Regions from separate parts of the Ruminococcus sp. D54t1_190329_F1 genome, predicted to be linked through region 1. Evidence: riboswitches for the same ligand, from Rfam matches in the RefSeq annotation. Region 1 holds a riboswitch; each other region holds the start of a gene.
The links. Region 1 has a riboswitch for tetrahydrofolate ahead of I2D69_RS17150 (folate family ECF transporter S component). Riboswitches for the same ligand answer to the same signal wherever they lie in the genome.
Positions count from the first base shown of each region.

Region 2: another riboswitch for tetrahydrofolate. It lies ahead of I2D69_RS12060 (folate family ECF transporter S component); the one in region 1 lies ahead of I2D69_RS17150 (folate family ECF transporter S component).
Region 3: another riboswitch for tetrahydrofolate. It lies ahead of folE (GTP cyclohydrolase I FolE); the one in region 1 lies ahead of I2D69_RS17150 (folate family ECF transporter S component).

Region 1 is NZ_JADNDC010000047.1:10,235-13,428, forward strand. Features, by position in the region: gene I2D69_RS17140 (DUF4179 domain-containing protein) at 1-128, shown strand, start outside; gene lepB (signal peptidase I) at 191-550, shown strand; gene I2D69_RS17150 (folate family ECF transporter S component) at 645-1,211, opposite strand; THF riboswitch at 1,283-1,380, opposite strand; gene I2D69_RS17155 (response regulator) at 1,434-2,171, opposite strand; gene I2D69_RS17160 (histidine kinase) at 2,152-3,194, opposite strand, start outside.
Region 2 is NZ_JADNDC010000024.1:3,381-6,574, reverse strand. Features, by position in the region: gene I2D69_RS12070 (GDSL-type esterase/lipase family protein) at 1-247, shown strand, start outside; gene I2D69_RS12065 (GNAT family N-acetyltransferase) at 537-1,292, shown strand; gene I2D69_RS12060 (folate family ECF transporter S component) at 1,503-2,063, opposite strand; THF riboswitch at 2,150-2,251, opposite strand; gene I2D69_RS12055 (hypothetical protein) at 2,592-2,816, shown strand; gene I2D69_RS12050 (hypothetical protein) at 2,813-3,194, shown strand, end outside.
Region 3 is NZ_JADNDC010000016.1:3,526-6,719, forward strand. Features, by position in the region: gene I2D69_RS08830 (aminopeptidase P family protein) at 1-733, opposite strand, end outside; THF riboswitch at 867-963, shown strand; gene folE (GTP cyclohydrolase I FolE) at 1,215-1,772, shown strand; gene I2D69_RS08840 (HD domain-containing protein) at 1,769-2,266, shown strand; gene folP (dihydropteroate synthase) at 2,306-3,115, shown strand.

The DNA of each region.
Region 1 (3,194 bases):
ACGCAGCAGATAAAACGGATGAAGATTATGGAACCGAAGAAAGCGCATATGATGGAACTACAGGTGAAATCACTGCAGAATCTGACTGGACACCTGTCGGTGAAAAAATAAGGATTCAGATTAAGTAGAAAAACGTGAATCTTCTTAAAAGCTTGCGTGTGGAATTAATCTTAATCTGTTCGGTTATGAAATTTCTGAAAAGTTCAAGGACTCGGAGCGATTTGATATTGTAATATTCAAATACCCAGATGATGAAAGCCGTCTTTTTATCAAAAGAGTGATCGGACTGCCGGGAGAGGTAGTGGAAATTAAGGATGGGAAAGTTTACATTGATGGTTCGCCCACTTCATTGGATGACTCGTTCATTCCGGAGAAAATGATCGGAAGTTATGGTCCATATACAGTTCCGGAAAACTGTTATTTCATGCTTGGTGATAATCGGAATGATTCGAAGGATTCACGTTCATGGAAAAACAAATTCGTGCGATTTGACCAGATTGTGGGGAAAGCTGTTGTAAGATACTATCCTTCTTTTAAGTGGTTAGGATAATAAGAAACGCGAATATCAGTGGCTTATTAAGTACTGGAATATTCGCGTTTTTTATTTGATATCGCTAAGTTTTTATATTTTCAAATATATGTAATCAGCTGGCAGCCGGTTTTCTAAAAATACTAAAAATTCCTGTCTGTTCAATCAATCTTGTGATGGTAAAGAAGATAAAGGAATCAATTGGCCACATGATCAGGTTCTTTACAGTACGCATTGGAAGGATTGCAAGGAATCCTTTTCCGTAGAGCATGTCCAGCCATAAGGTATTTAACAGAACATTTACAATCAGAACGACAACCAGTTTTGCAATCAGCACGCGACGGAAAGTGAGCTTATGTTTGTAGTAAAAACATCCATAAATAAATGCCGCGAGCATTGCGTTAAAGGTGAACCCAAAGAAAAATGGACCATCAGGGCGGATAAAGAATTTCACAATATCCAGCACACCGGCAAACAGACATCCGGTAATGGGTCCAAACAGATAATCAGCAATCTGGTTTGGGATACCGGAAAATCCAATTTTTACATAGGGACCGATGTTGATAGAAGCAACTGAATTTAAAATCAGTGCCAGGGCAGCAAGCATTGCACAGACTGCCAGTGTAGAAGTGTTTTTCAGCTCTTTAGCTGAGGTGAGAAACATGTTCTTTGTTTTCTCCATAAAAAAATTACCTCCTTTTCTTTTTTCGCTCACAATAGGAGATAATTTATGGATTCATATTTATCTTCTGTTGCAGCGAGAAGCAATCCACGAACCGCAAGATTTCTCTTTTCGTCCTCCGGCAACTCTCCATCCGGAAGGCACTTTACGCTCATGAATTTACTCTGCATTACTTTACATGAGGCAGTATATAGCAGAGAACTGGAAAAAGCAAGTAAAAAATTACTTATTTGAGAATTTTTTTCGATAATCGTTAGCTGAAATCTTTTCCATTTCTTTAAAAACACGAGAAAAGTATTTTTCATCATCATATCCAACTAAAAGAGATATTTCTGATATCTTTTTTCCAGAACTCATTAAAAGCTGCTTTGCATGACGGATCCGTACCAGTTTTATATATTGTATAATGTTAATATCAAATTTTGCTTTGAATTTTCTTGACAAATAGGGTTCACTTAAATGAAATTCAGAAGCAATATAGGGTAAGTTAAGCTGATTCGAATAATTTTGGTCGATATATTTCTTTATGGAAATAAAAATATCCTCTGTTATATAATCCTCTTCATGTGTGGGAGTAATTACTTTTTTTCTTTCAATTTCACTTTGAGCTTTCTGTACGGCAAGGTTTAGTTTGTCAGGCTGTATTGGTTTTAAAATATAATCAAGCCCCCCCTTTATGAAAAAATTTCGGATGTATTCATAATCTGTGTATCCACTGATCGCAATAACAGGAGTAGAAACACTATTTTCAACAATCCAATCCATTAATTCCAATCCATCTGAAATAGGCATGCAGATATCTGTAAATATCAGATCTGGTGAATACTGTCGGATTAACTGAACTGCTTCTAATCCATCTTCAGCTTCGTATATTTCAGATATTTTATAGGTGCTTTTAGGAATAAGTAATTTAATACAGTCCCGAACTGGTTTTTCGTCGTCAATAATCAGCAATTTCATTAGCAGGTTCCTCCAGGAATAATGTGATCTTTATGCAAACCCCATAAGGGGAAATGTTTTCAACAGAAACGGAAGATGCATTGTGATAATACATATTAAGTCGAGTTTGGATATTGTCAAGACCGATCCCTTTTTCTTTTTCCTTGTACTGGTTGTATTTTATGGAGTGAAACATAAGCTGGAGATTATCTAATTCTTTTTTAGAGAGAGATTTTCCATTGTTTTCTACCAGTACGGTTAGGATTCCGTTGTTTAAATGTGAAGTGGCACAGATATAGTATCCTTCCGGCCGTTTTACAAACCCATGCTTAAAATAATTTTCCATAATAGGCTGAAGAATCATTTTTGGAACCATTAGGGAAACCGTATCAGGATCTGGATTCAAATCAAAATGAAAATTTTCTCCAAAACGTTGTCTTTGAAATATGAGATATCTTTGTGCATAATCAAATTCACTTTGTAATGAAATTAATGGATGCTGGATATCCATGGCGTAATTCATCATGAGAGAAAGATTAGTAATTAACGAATAAAGTTCCGGTGAATTATTTTGCAGGGCTAACGTTCCAAGAGATTGTAATGTATTATTCATAAAGTGTGGATTTAGCTGAGCTTGCAGCATTCGCAATTGCGCGTCTTTTATAGAGAGTTCAAGCTCATATTTATCTATTTTCAGTAGTTGTATTGTTTCAATCATGGAATTAAATGAGTCGTTTAGAACGCGTATTTCATCATTGCTATTTAACTCAAGAGGAGCATAACTTTTTCCTTGCTTAATATCCTTCATCTGTTTTGTCAGCAGAATAATAGGCGTAGTAAGACTTTTGGAAAAATGCCAGGTTATCAAGATGGAAAGAAACAAAAATGCAATATAAGTTGGCAGGTAAATATTCAGAATCTGAAAAATACTTTCATAAGCGTTTGTTAAAGGGACTGTTTTTATAATGGTGATGGGAGTATTTAACACTTCAATAGTCTTATAAAATATAAATTTGCTTTGTTTATTATCAGTATATTTTTGAT
Region 2 (3,194 bases), on a different contig from region 1:
TCTTTTTCCCTGGCCTGCCTGTTATAGAACCTGGCTTCCTTTTCGCCAGAAAATATCACAAATGATCCACCAGCTATCAGAACAGTTTCAAATTCCTTATCTTACATTGCATGAGGAATTGAATGAAAAGGCGCGTCGTTATGGATATTCAGAAATTACTACAGATGGGATTCACCTTACTGAGCAGGGACAAAAATTTCTGGCAGACAGATTGTATAAATTAATTTGCGGCTATTCACCGTACTAGTACATCGTTTTCGAAATAACTATACCACTCACTTGTCTGTGAATCCGATTGCACAGGTATAAAAGCCTCGGCGTAGCCCGCTACGCCTGCGTTTTTATACCTGCACACTCGAATTCACATCCTACGCGATTGGTATAGTTATTTACGAAACGATGTACTAGAGCGTGTTTGAAAAAGGCTTTCTGCAAGATGTGTAAAAAGCAATCTGTCTTATAACAGACTATTTTCAGTTGCATTGCTGGATACAATTATGTATAATGACCCTAAACTTATAAAAGAAGGTTTTTTTATGGATAAAATCATTAAAGAAATTGAAGATATGTCACTAAATGCATGGCCCTCCCATAAAATGGAGCTTTATGATGGATGGATTCTCCGTTTTTCCTATTTTTATACACATAGAACAAACAGTGTGGAGCAGTTCGGAACTTCTACCCTTTCCTGGAGGGAAAAGGTTTCTTTCTGCGAAGCAGAGTATGCCCGACTGGGCAGCCCTGCAATTTTTAAGATCAGTCCTCTGGTTTCTCCGAATTTTGATTATCTTCTGGAAAACCGCAACTACGAAATCCAGCATACAACAAATGTTATGGCAGCCTCACTGGATGGAGCAGATCTTTCTGCGCCTTGCGATCAGGTAACTCTTACTGACGATATTCCAGATATTTGGATTGAAAGTCTTTTTGATCTGAAAGGCACCATTAATCCTGTTCACCGTGCTGTAGTTCCATCCATGTATCATGCCATCGTAAAAGACACCGTATGCGCCTCCATCTGGAGTAACGGAAAAATTATTGCAACCGGGCTTGGCATTCTGGATCGAAATTATATTGGATTGTACGCTATCCATGTTCGCGAAGATTTCAGACACAAGGGTTATGCTCGTCAGATTTGTACTGCACTTCTAAAAGAAGGAAAAAAGAAAGGCGCAACTAAGGCCTATCTTCAGGTAGTAGAGGGAAACACTCCAGCACGTAATCTTTATGAATCACTTGGACTTCATTATCTCTACACCTATTGGTTCCGGGTTCAGACACATACAAACTGAAAACTTTTCAGAGCATGTTTAAAAAAGGCTGCGATCAGTGTTTATCCTGATCACAGCCTTTTATTTGGGAATCGTATTTTTTGACTTATTCAACAAGTTGATTTCTCAAACAATCAACTTTCCAGTAAGTACATTGCTTCATAATCCATCTTATGCCATATTATTTAATTTGGGGTTTTGTATATAATTCAGCTCCTGGACTGCTGCCATTTATACGGTCTTCTTCTCCAGCTTAGCAGGTCTTATGTTTCCTACAACCATGCCTGTAAGCGGGCTGAAATAAAGAAGACTGGTAAGTACGCAGTAGATTGGAGTCATGATTGCAAACTGTACAAGACGTCCTGGCATAATTGCATAGAAGTTTGCTCCGATCATTACCAGTCCTGCAGTGGTCAGTCCAAGTGTTCCCACTACGCCAGAGACTGCAATTGCGACACACATAACAACAGTCTTTACTTTTCTGTTCTTTTCAGCCATTAGTTTTCCAGCCAGTCCGGGGATCACACCCCAGGCAACTGCTGATAAAGTAATCAGTGGATTAACTCCATAGCCTTTCATAAAACATCCAATGATATCGGCAACAGCACCTTCTACACCACCAGCTACAGGTCCCATCCAAAGACCTGCCAATACAGTGGCGACAGTTCCCAATGTAATTCGATATACACCAAGATCAATTACCAGAACGCGTGACAGCACAAGCTGGATTGCTACCAGCAGTGCAAGGAATACAAGAGTCTTAACACTCCATGTCTGTTTGTTTTTACGCATAAAAAAAACACCTCCATAATGATTAAAATAACAGAGTAGTTACCATAAATAATAATCCCTCCACATTATGAGATGTTCTCACATGTAGCAACGGGTGCGGAAAATATATCGTAAACAGTCCTGCTGCTTTTCGTTTCACGGCGACTCCCCAGCCAATGAACACTTGACGCATAAATTCCTACTTCGCTATTATTTATTTAAAATGATTATAGCACAAAATATAGAAATTTCAATATGTATTTGTTATAATATTCACATAAATAAATTAGTCGTTACTGTTTACTGGTAACGTTCCGCGAGTGTTTTTTGTGAACAAAGTTCACAGAAAACCCGAGAATCTTAGCGCGAAATCATGCGAATGCATGATTTCTGTGCATCGCGAAGCGCGTTACTGGTCACGGAGTGAACAGTAACAATTAGTCGTTACTGTTCACTGACAAATGTTTGTGCATACTCTCCTCTTTTTCGCATATTCTAAGAATATCTTCCCTTATATAGGAAAAATATTTGACAAAAAGGAGTGTTTCTATGAATATAAAATCCACAAACAAATCATCCTGCCAAAAACAGCCGCCACTACAGAATCCTTACAATGTTTTTTATAATAATTACATGAATACAAATGCTACTACAGAATGTACAGGACTTGGCTATCGTATGCCGGATAACTCGGAGGAATGGAATGCCTGCCGAGAGGTTTTCGATTTTCTTCCTGTACCATTTCCGGATTCGGAGGATACAAAGCAACAATGAAAAATTTCACAAAACTATTACTTGGCTCTTTGGTACTGTTCTCTCTGTCAGGATGTACTGCCGGTGATATGATCACCAGCTATACTTCTATTTCTGACCAGAGTGAAACCACCTTACAGAACACTTCAGAAACACCCAAACAGCGTGTTTATATGGATGAAATCAAAGGAACCCTTAAGGATTTCACCGGTGCCACCCTGACTATGGAAAGCCAGGAACAAACTTACGTTTTTGATCTTTCTGAAGCAACTTTGGAATGCGAAGATGGCATGATCACTGGAGATGAAATCAGTGTCATTTATGAGGGGCAGCTCTCTAACAAGGATACCAGCACTGTAAAAGCATTGAAAGTAGTAGACGACTTTCACAAAAAGAATC
Region 3 (3,194 bases), on a different contig from region 1:
CCTTAGATAATGCGTCCAGAATTGAAGCCGAAAATGCTTTTTCATTTGCAAACAGCCTGATTTCTGTTTTTGTCATTATCAGATAAGAGAGAACAACCGGACAGCAATGTACATCGCCGCCACGAATATTCAGCAGCCATGCAATGTCATCCAGAGAAGTCAGTACAAATCCATCTGCACCTTTCTCTTCCATTGATTTACGGATTCTTGCACATTTGTCAGCACGGGATTCGCCTGCCCATTTTACATCCAGTTCCATAACCGGTTCACAGGAAAGTGCCGGACGATCTTCCCAGATTTCTCCTACCAGATCAGAATCCGTCTGAAGAGTGGCTCCTTTTTTTGCAAGAAGTTCGGTCAGTTCATCTGCTTCTTCGGCGCTGACGGTTCTTCCGTCAAAACCAAGGCACATTCCCTCGCCTAATTTTTCTTCCAGAAACTGGTGCACAGTGGGAACATCTGGTTCTCCCATTTTAAAAAGCTCTACACCCGTTCCCTCCAGCTGTGCGGCCGCCTGGATGAAATATCTTCCATCTGTCCACAATCCAGCCATATCCTGCATGATGACTGCTCTGCCGGCAGATCCGGTAAAACCTGTAATATATTTTCTGCACTTAAAGTATTCTCCTACATATTCAGATGCATGAAAATCATCTGTGGGAACAAGATAAGCATCTATTTTCTTCTCTGCCATTACTTCCCGAAGTGCGGTGATTCGTTCTTTAACTGTCATAAAACTGACTCCTTCCAGTGAATTTTGTCTATTCCTATTATAATATCCACGTTACCCTTTCGCAACCTGTTTAAGAAAAAACACTTTTCTATTCCCAAAAGACGTGATATACTAACTTTCGAAATGAATGATATGCAAAATAGGATTTTATGCGTCAAGTGTTCGGTGAATGGGGAGTTGTCACTGAAACGAAAAGCACGTCTTACGGTATATTATCCGCACCCGTTGCAAGCACTATAAGAGGGATATCTCATATTGTGTCAGAGCCTGCCCGAAAGAGACTTTCTGCAAGATGCACGTTGCGATTTGTGGAAACGTTTTTTAACAGGCTCAAGGGAATGTTTTCGACATACATTCTATCACAATTGGAGATATCCTTTTTTGCGTATTAAGCAGGCAGATATTCGAATTCGAAAATCCTTCCCCGGTTTTATCAAAAAAGGATAGTCTCCGCAATCAAATACAAAGGAGGTTATTTTTAATGGTTGACAAACAAAAAGTAGAACAGGCCATCCGCCTGCTTCTGGAAGGAATCGGTGAGGATATTACCCGGGAGGGACTGATTGATACTCCCGACAGAATTGCACGTATGTGCGAGGAAATTTACGGTGGTCTCGATCAGGAAGCAGATCACCATTTACTGAAGCAGTTTCCAGTAGAAAACAATGAGATCGTATTGGAAAAAGATATTACTTTTTACTCTATGTGCGAGCATCATCTGATGCCTTTTTATGGTAAGGCGCACCTGGCTTATATTCCCGATGGAAAAGTCACAGGATTAAGCAAGCTGGCACGTACGGTAGAGGTTTATGCCAGAAGACCGCAGATCCAGGAACGCCTCACAGTACAGATTGCGGACGCTCTGGAGCGTGCCCTCTCTCCGAAGGGAATTATGGTTATGCTGGAAGCAGAACACACCTGCATGACCATGCGAGGCGTTAAAAAGCCAGGAAGCAAAACAATTACGACTGTAACCCGCGGAGCCTTCAAAGAAGATAAGGAGCTGCAGAAAATGTTCCTTTCCATGGTTGGAAAATGAGCAGTTCTTTTTCTGAAACAAACCGTATTTCTTTAATCTGGCAGCATCCCCTTTATCAAAAGCACTGTGAGAAAATACAGGAGCTTGAAAAAGATCGTATTTTCTGCAGACATACGCCGGAACACTTTCTGGATGTTGCCAGGCTGATGTATATTTATTCTCTGGAAAACAAGCTTAATCTGTCCAGGGAAATCATTTATGCCACTGCTCTTCTTCATGACATTGGCCGTGCGCAGCAATATCTGTCGGGTATTTCTCATGACATTGCAGGAGCTGAAATAGCCGGAAAGATTCTGGCAGATCTGCATTTTACAGAGCAGGAAAAAGAGGAAATATTATCTGCGATCAGTCAGCACAGGACGGATGGATCTGATAATGTGTTGGCTATGCTGCTATATAAGGCTGATAAAAAGTCCAGAAATTGTTTTTCATGTTCAGCAGCTTCAGAATGTTACTGGCCTTCTGAGAAAAAAAATCTGACAATTGAATATTAAGCCTTCTAAAAAATCTAACAGAAAGGATGGTTTCTATTTATGAAAATTGGAAATCGTTTTTTTGATACACAAAATCACACTTATATAATGGGAATTTTAAATATTACTCCTGATTCTTTTTCCGATGGCGGGAAATGGAATCATTTAGATGAAGCTTTGCGGCATACAGAAGCCATGATCGCGGATGGTGCGGATATTATCGATATTGGCGGGGAGTCTACGCGTCCCGGACACACGCCGGTCAGTGCAGAGGAAGAAGCTCAGAGAGTTTTGCCCGTTATCGAAGCGGTCAGAAAACGTTTTGACATTCCCATTTCTGTAGATACCTTCAAAAGCAGCGTGGCAGAAAGTGCGATTCAGGCCGGTGCAGATCTGGTCAACGATATCTGGGGATTAAAATATGATTCTGAAATGGGAGCTGTAATTGCCAAATATGATGTTGCATGCTGTCTCATGCACAATAAGTCCAATACAGAATATAACAATTTTCTCATTGATATGCTTTCTGAGACACAGGAATGTGTCAATCTTGCAAGAAAAGCAGGAATCAAAGATGAGAAAATCATTCTCGATCCAGGGGTTGGATTTGGAAAAACATTTGAGATGAATCTGGAAACTATGAATCATCTGGAACTTTTTAAGAATCTGGGCTTTCCGGTTCTTCTTGGCACCTCACGCAAGTCGATGATCGGACTGGCACTTGATCTGCCTGTAGACCAGCGTGTAGAGGGAACACTGGCTACCAGTGTAATTGGTGTGATAAAGGGCTGTTCTTTTGTGCGTGTTCATGATGTCAAGGAAAACAGACGCGTGATCCAGATGACAGAAGCAATTTTGGGTTATAATTGAGAGTAAAGAGGACATTCGCAATCCGCTTTGCTACTTGCTCATGAACGCAGTCGCGAAGCGACTGCATTCAAATTCCTCA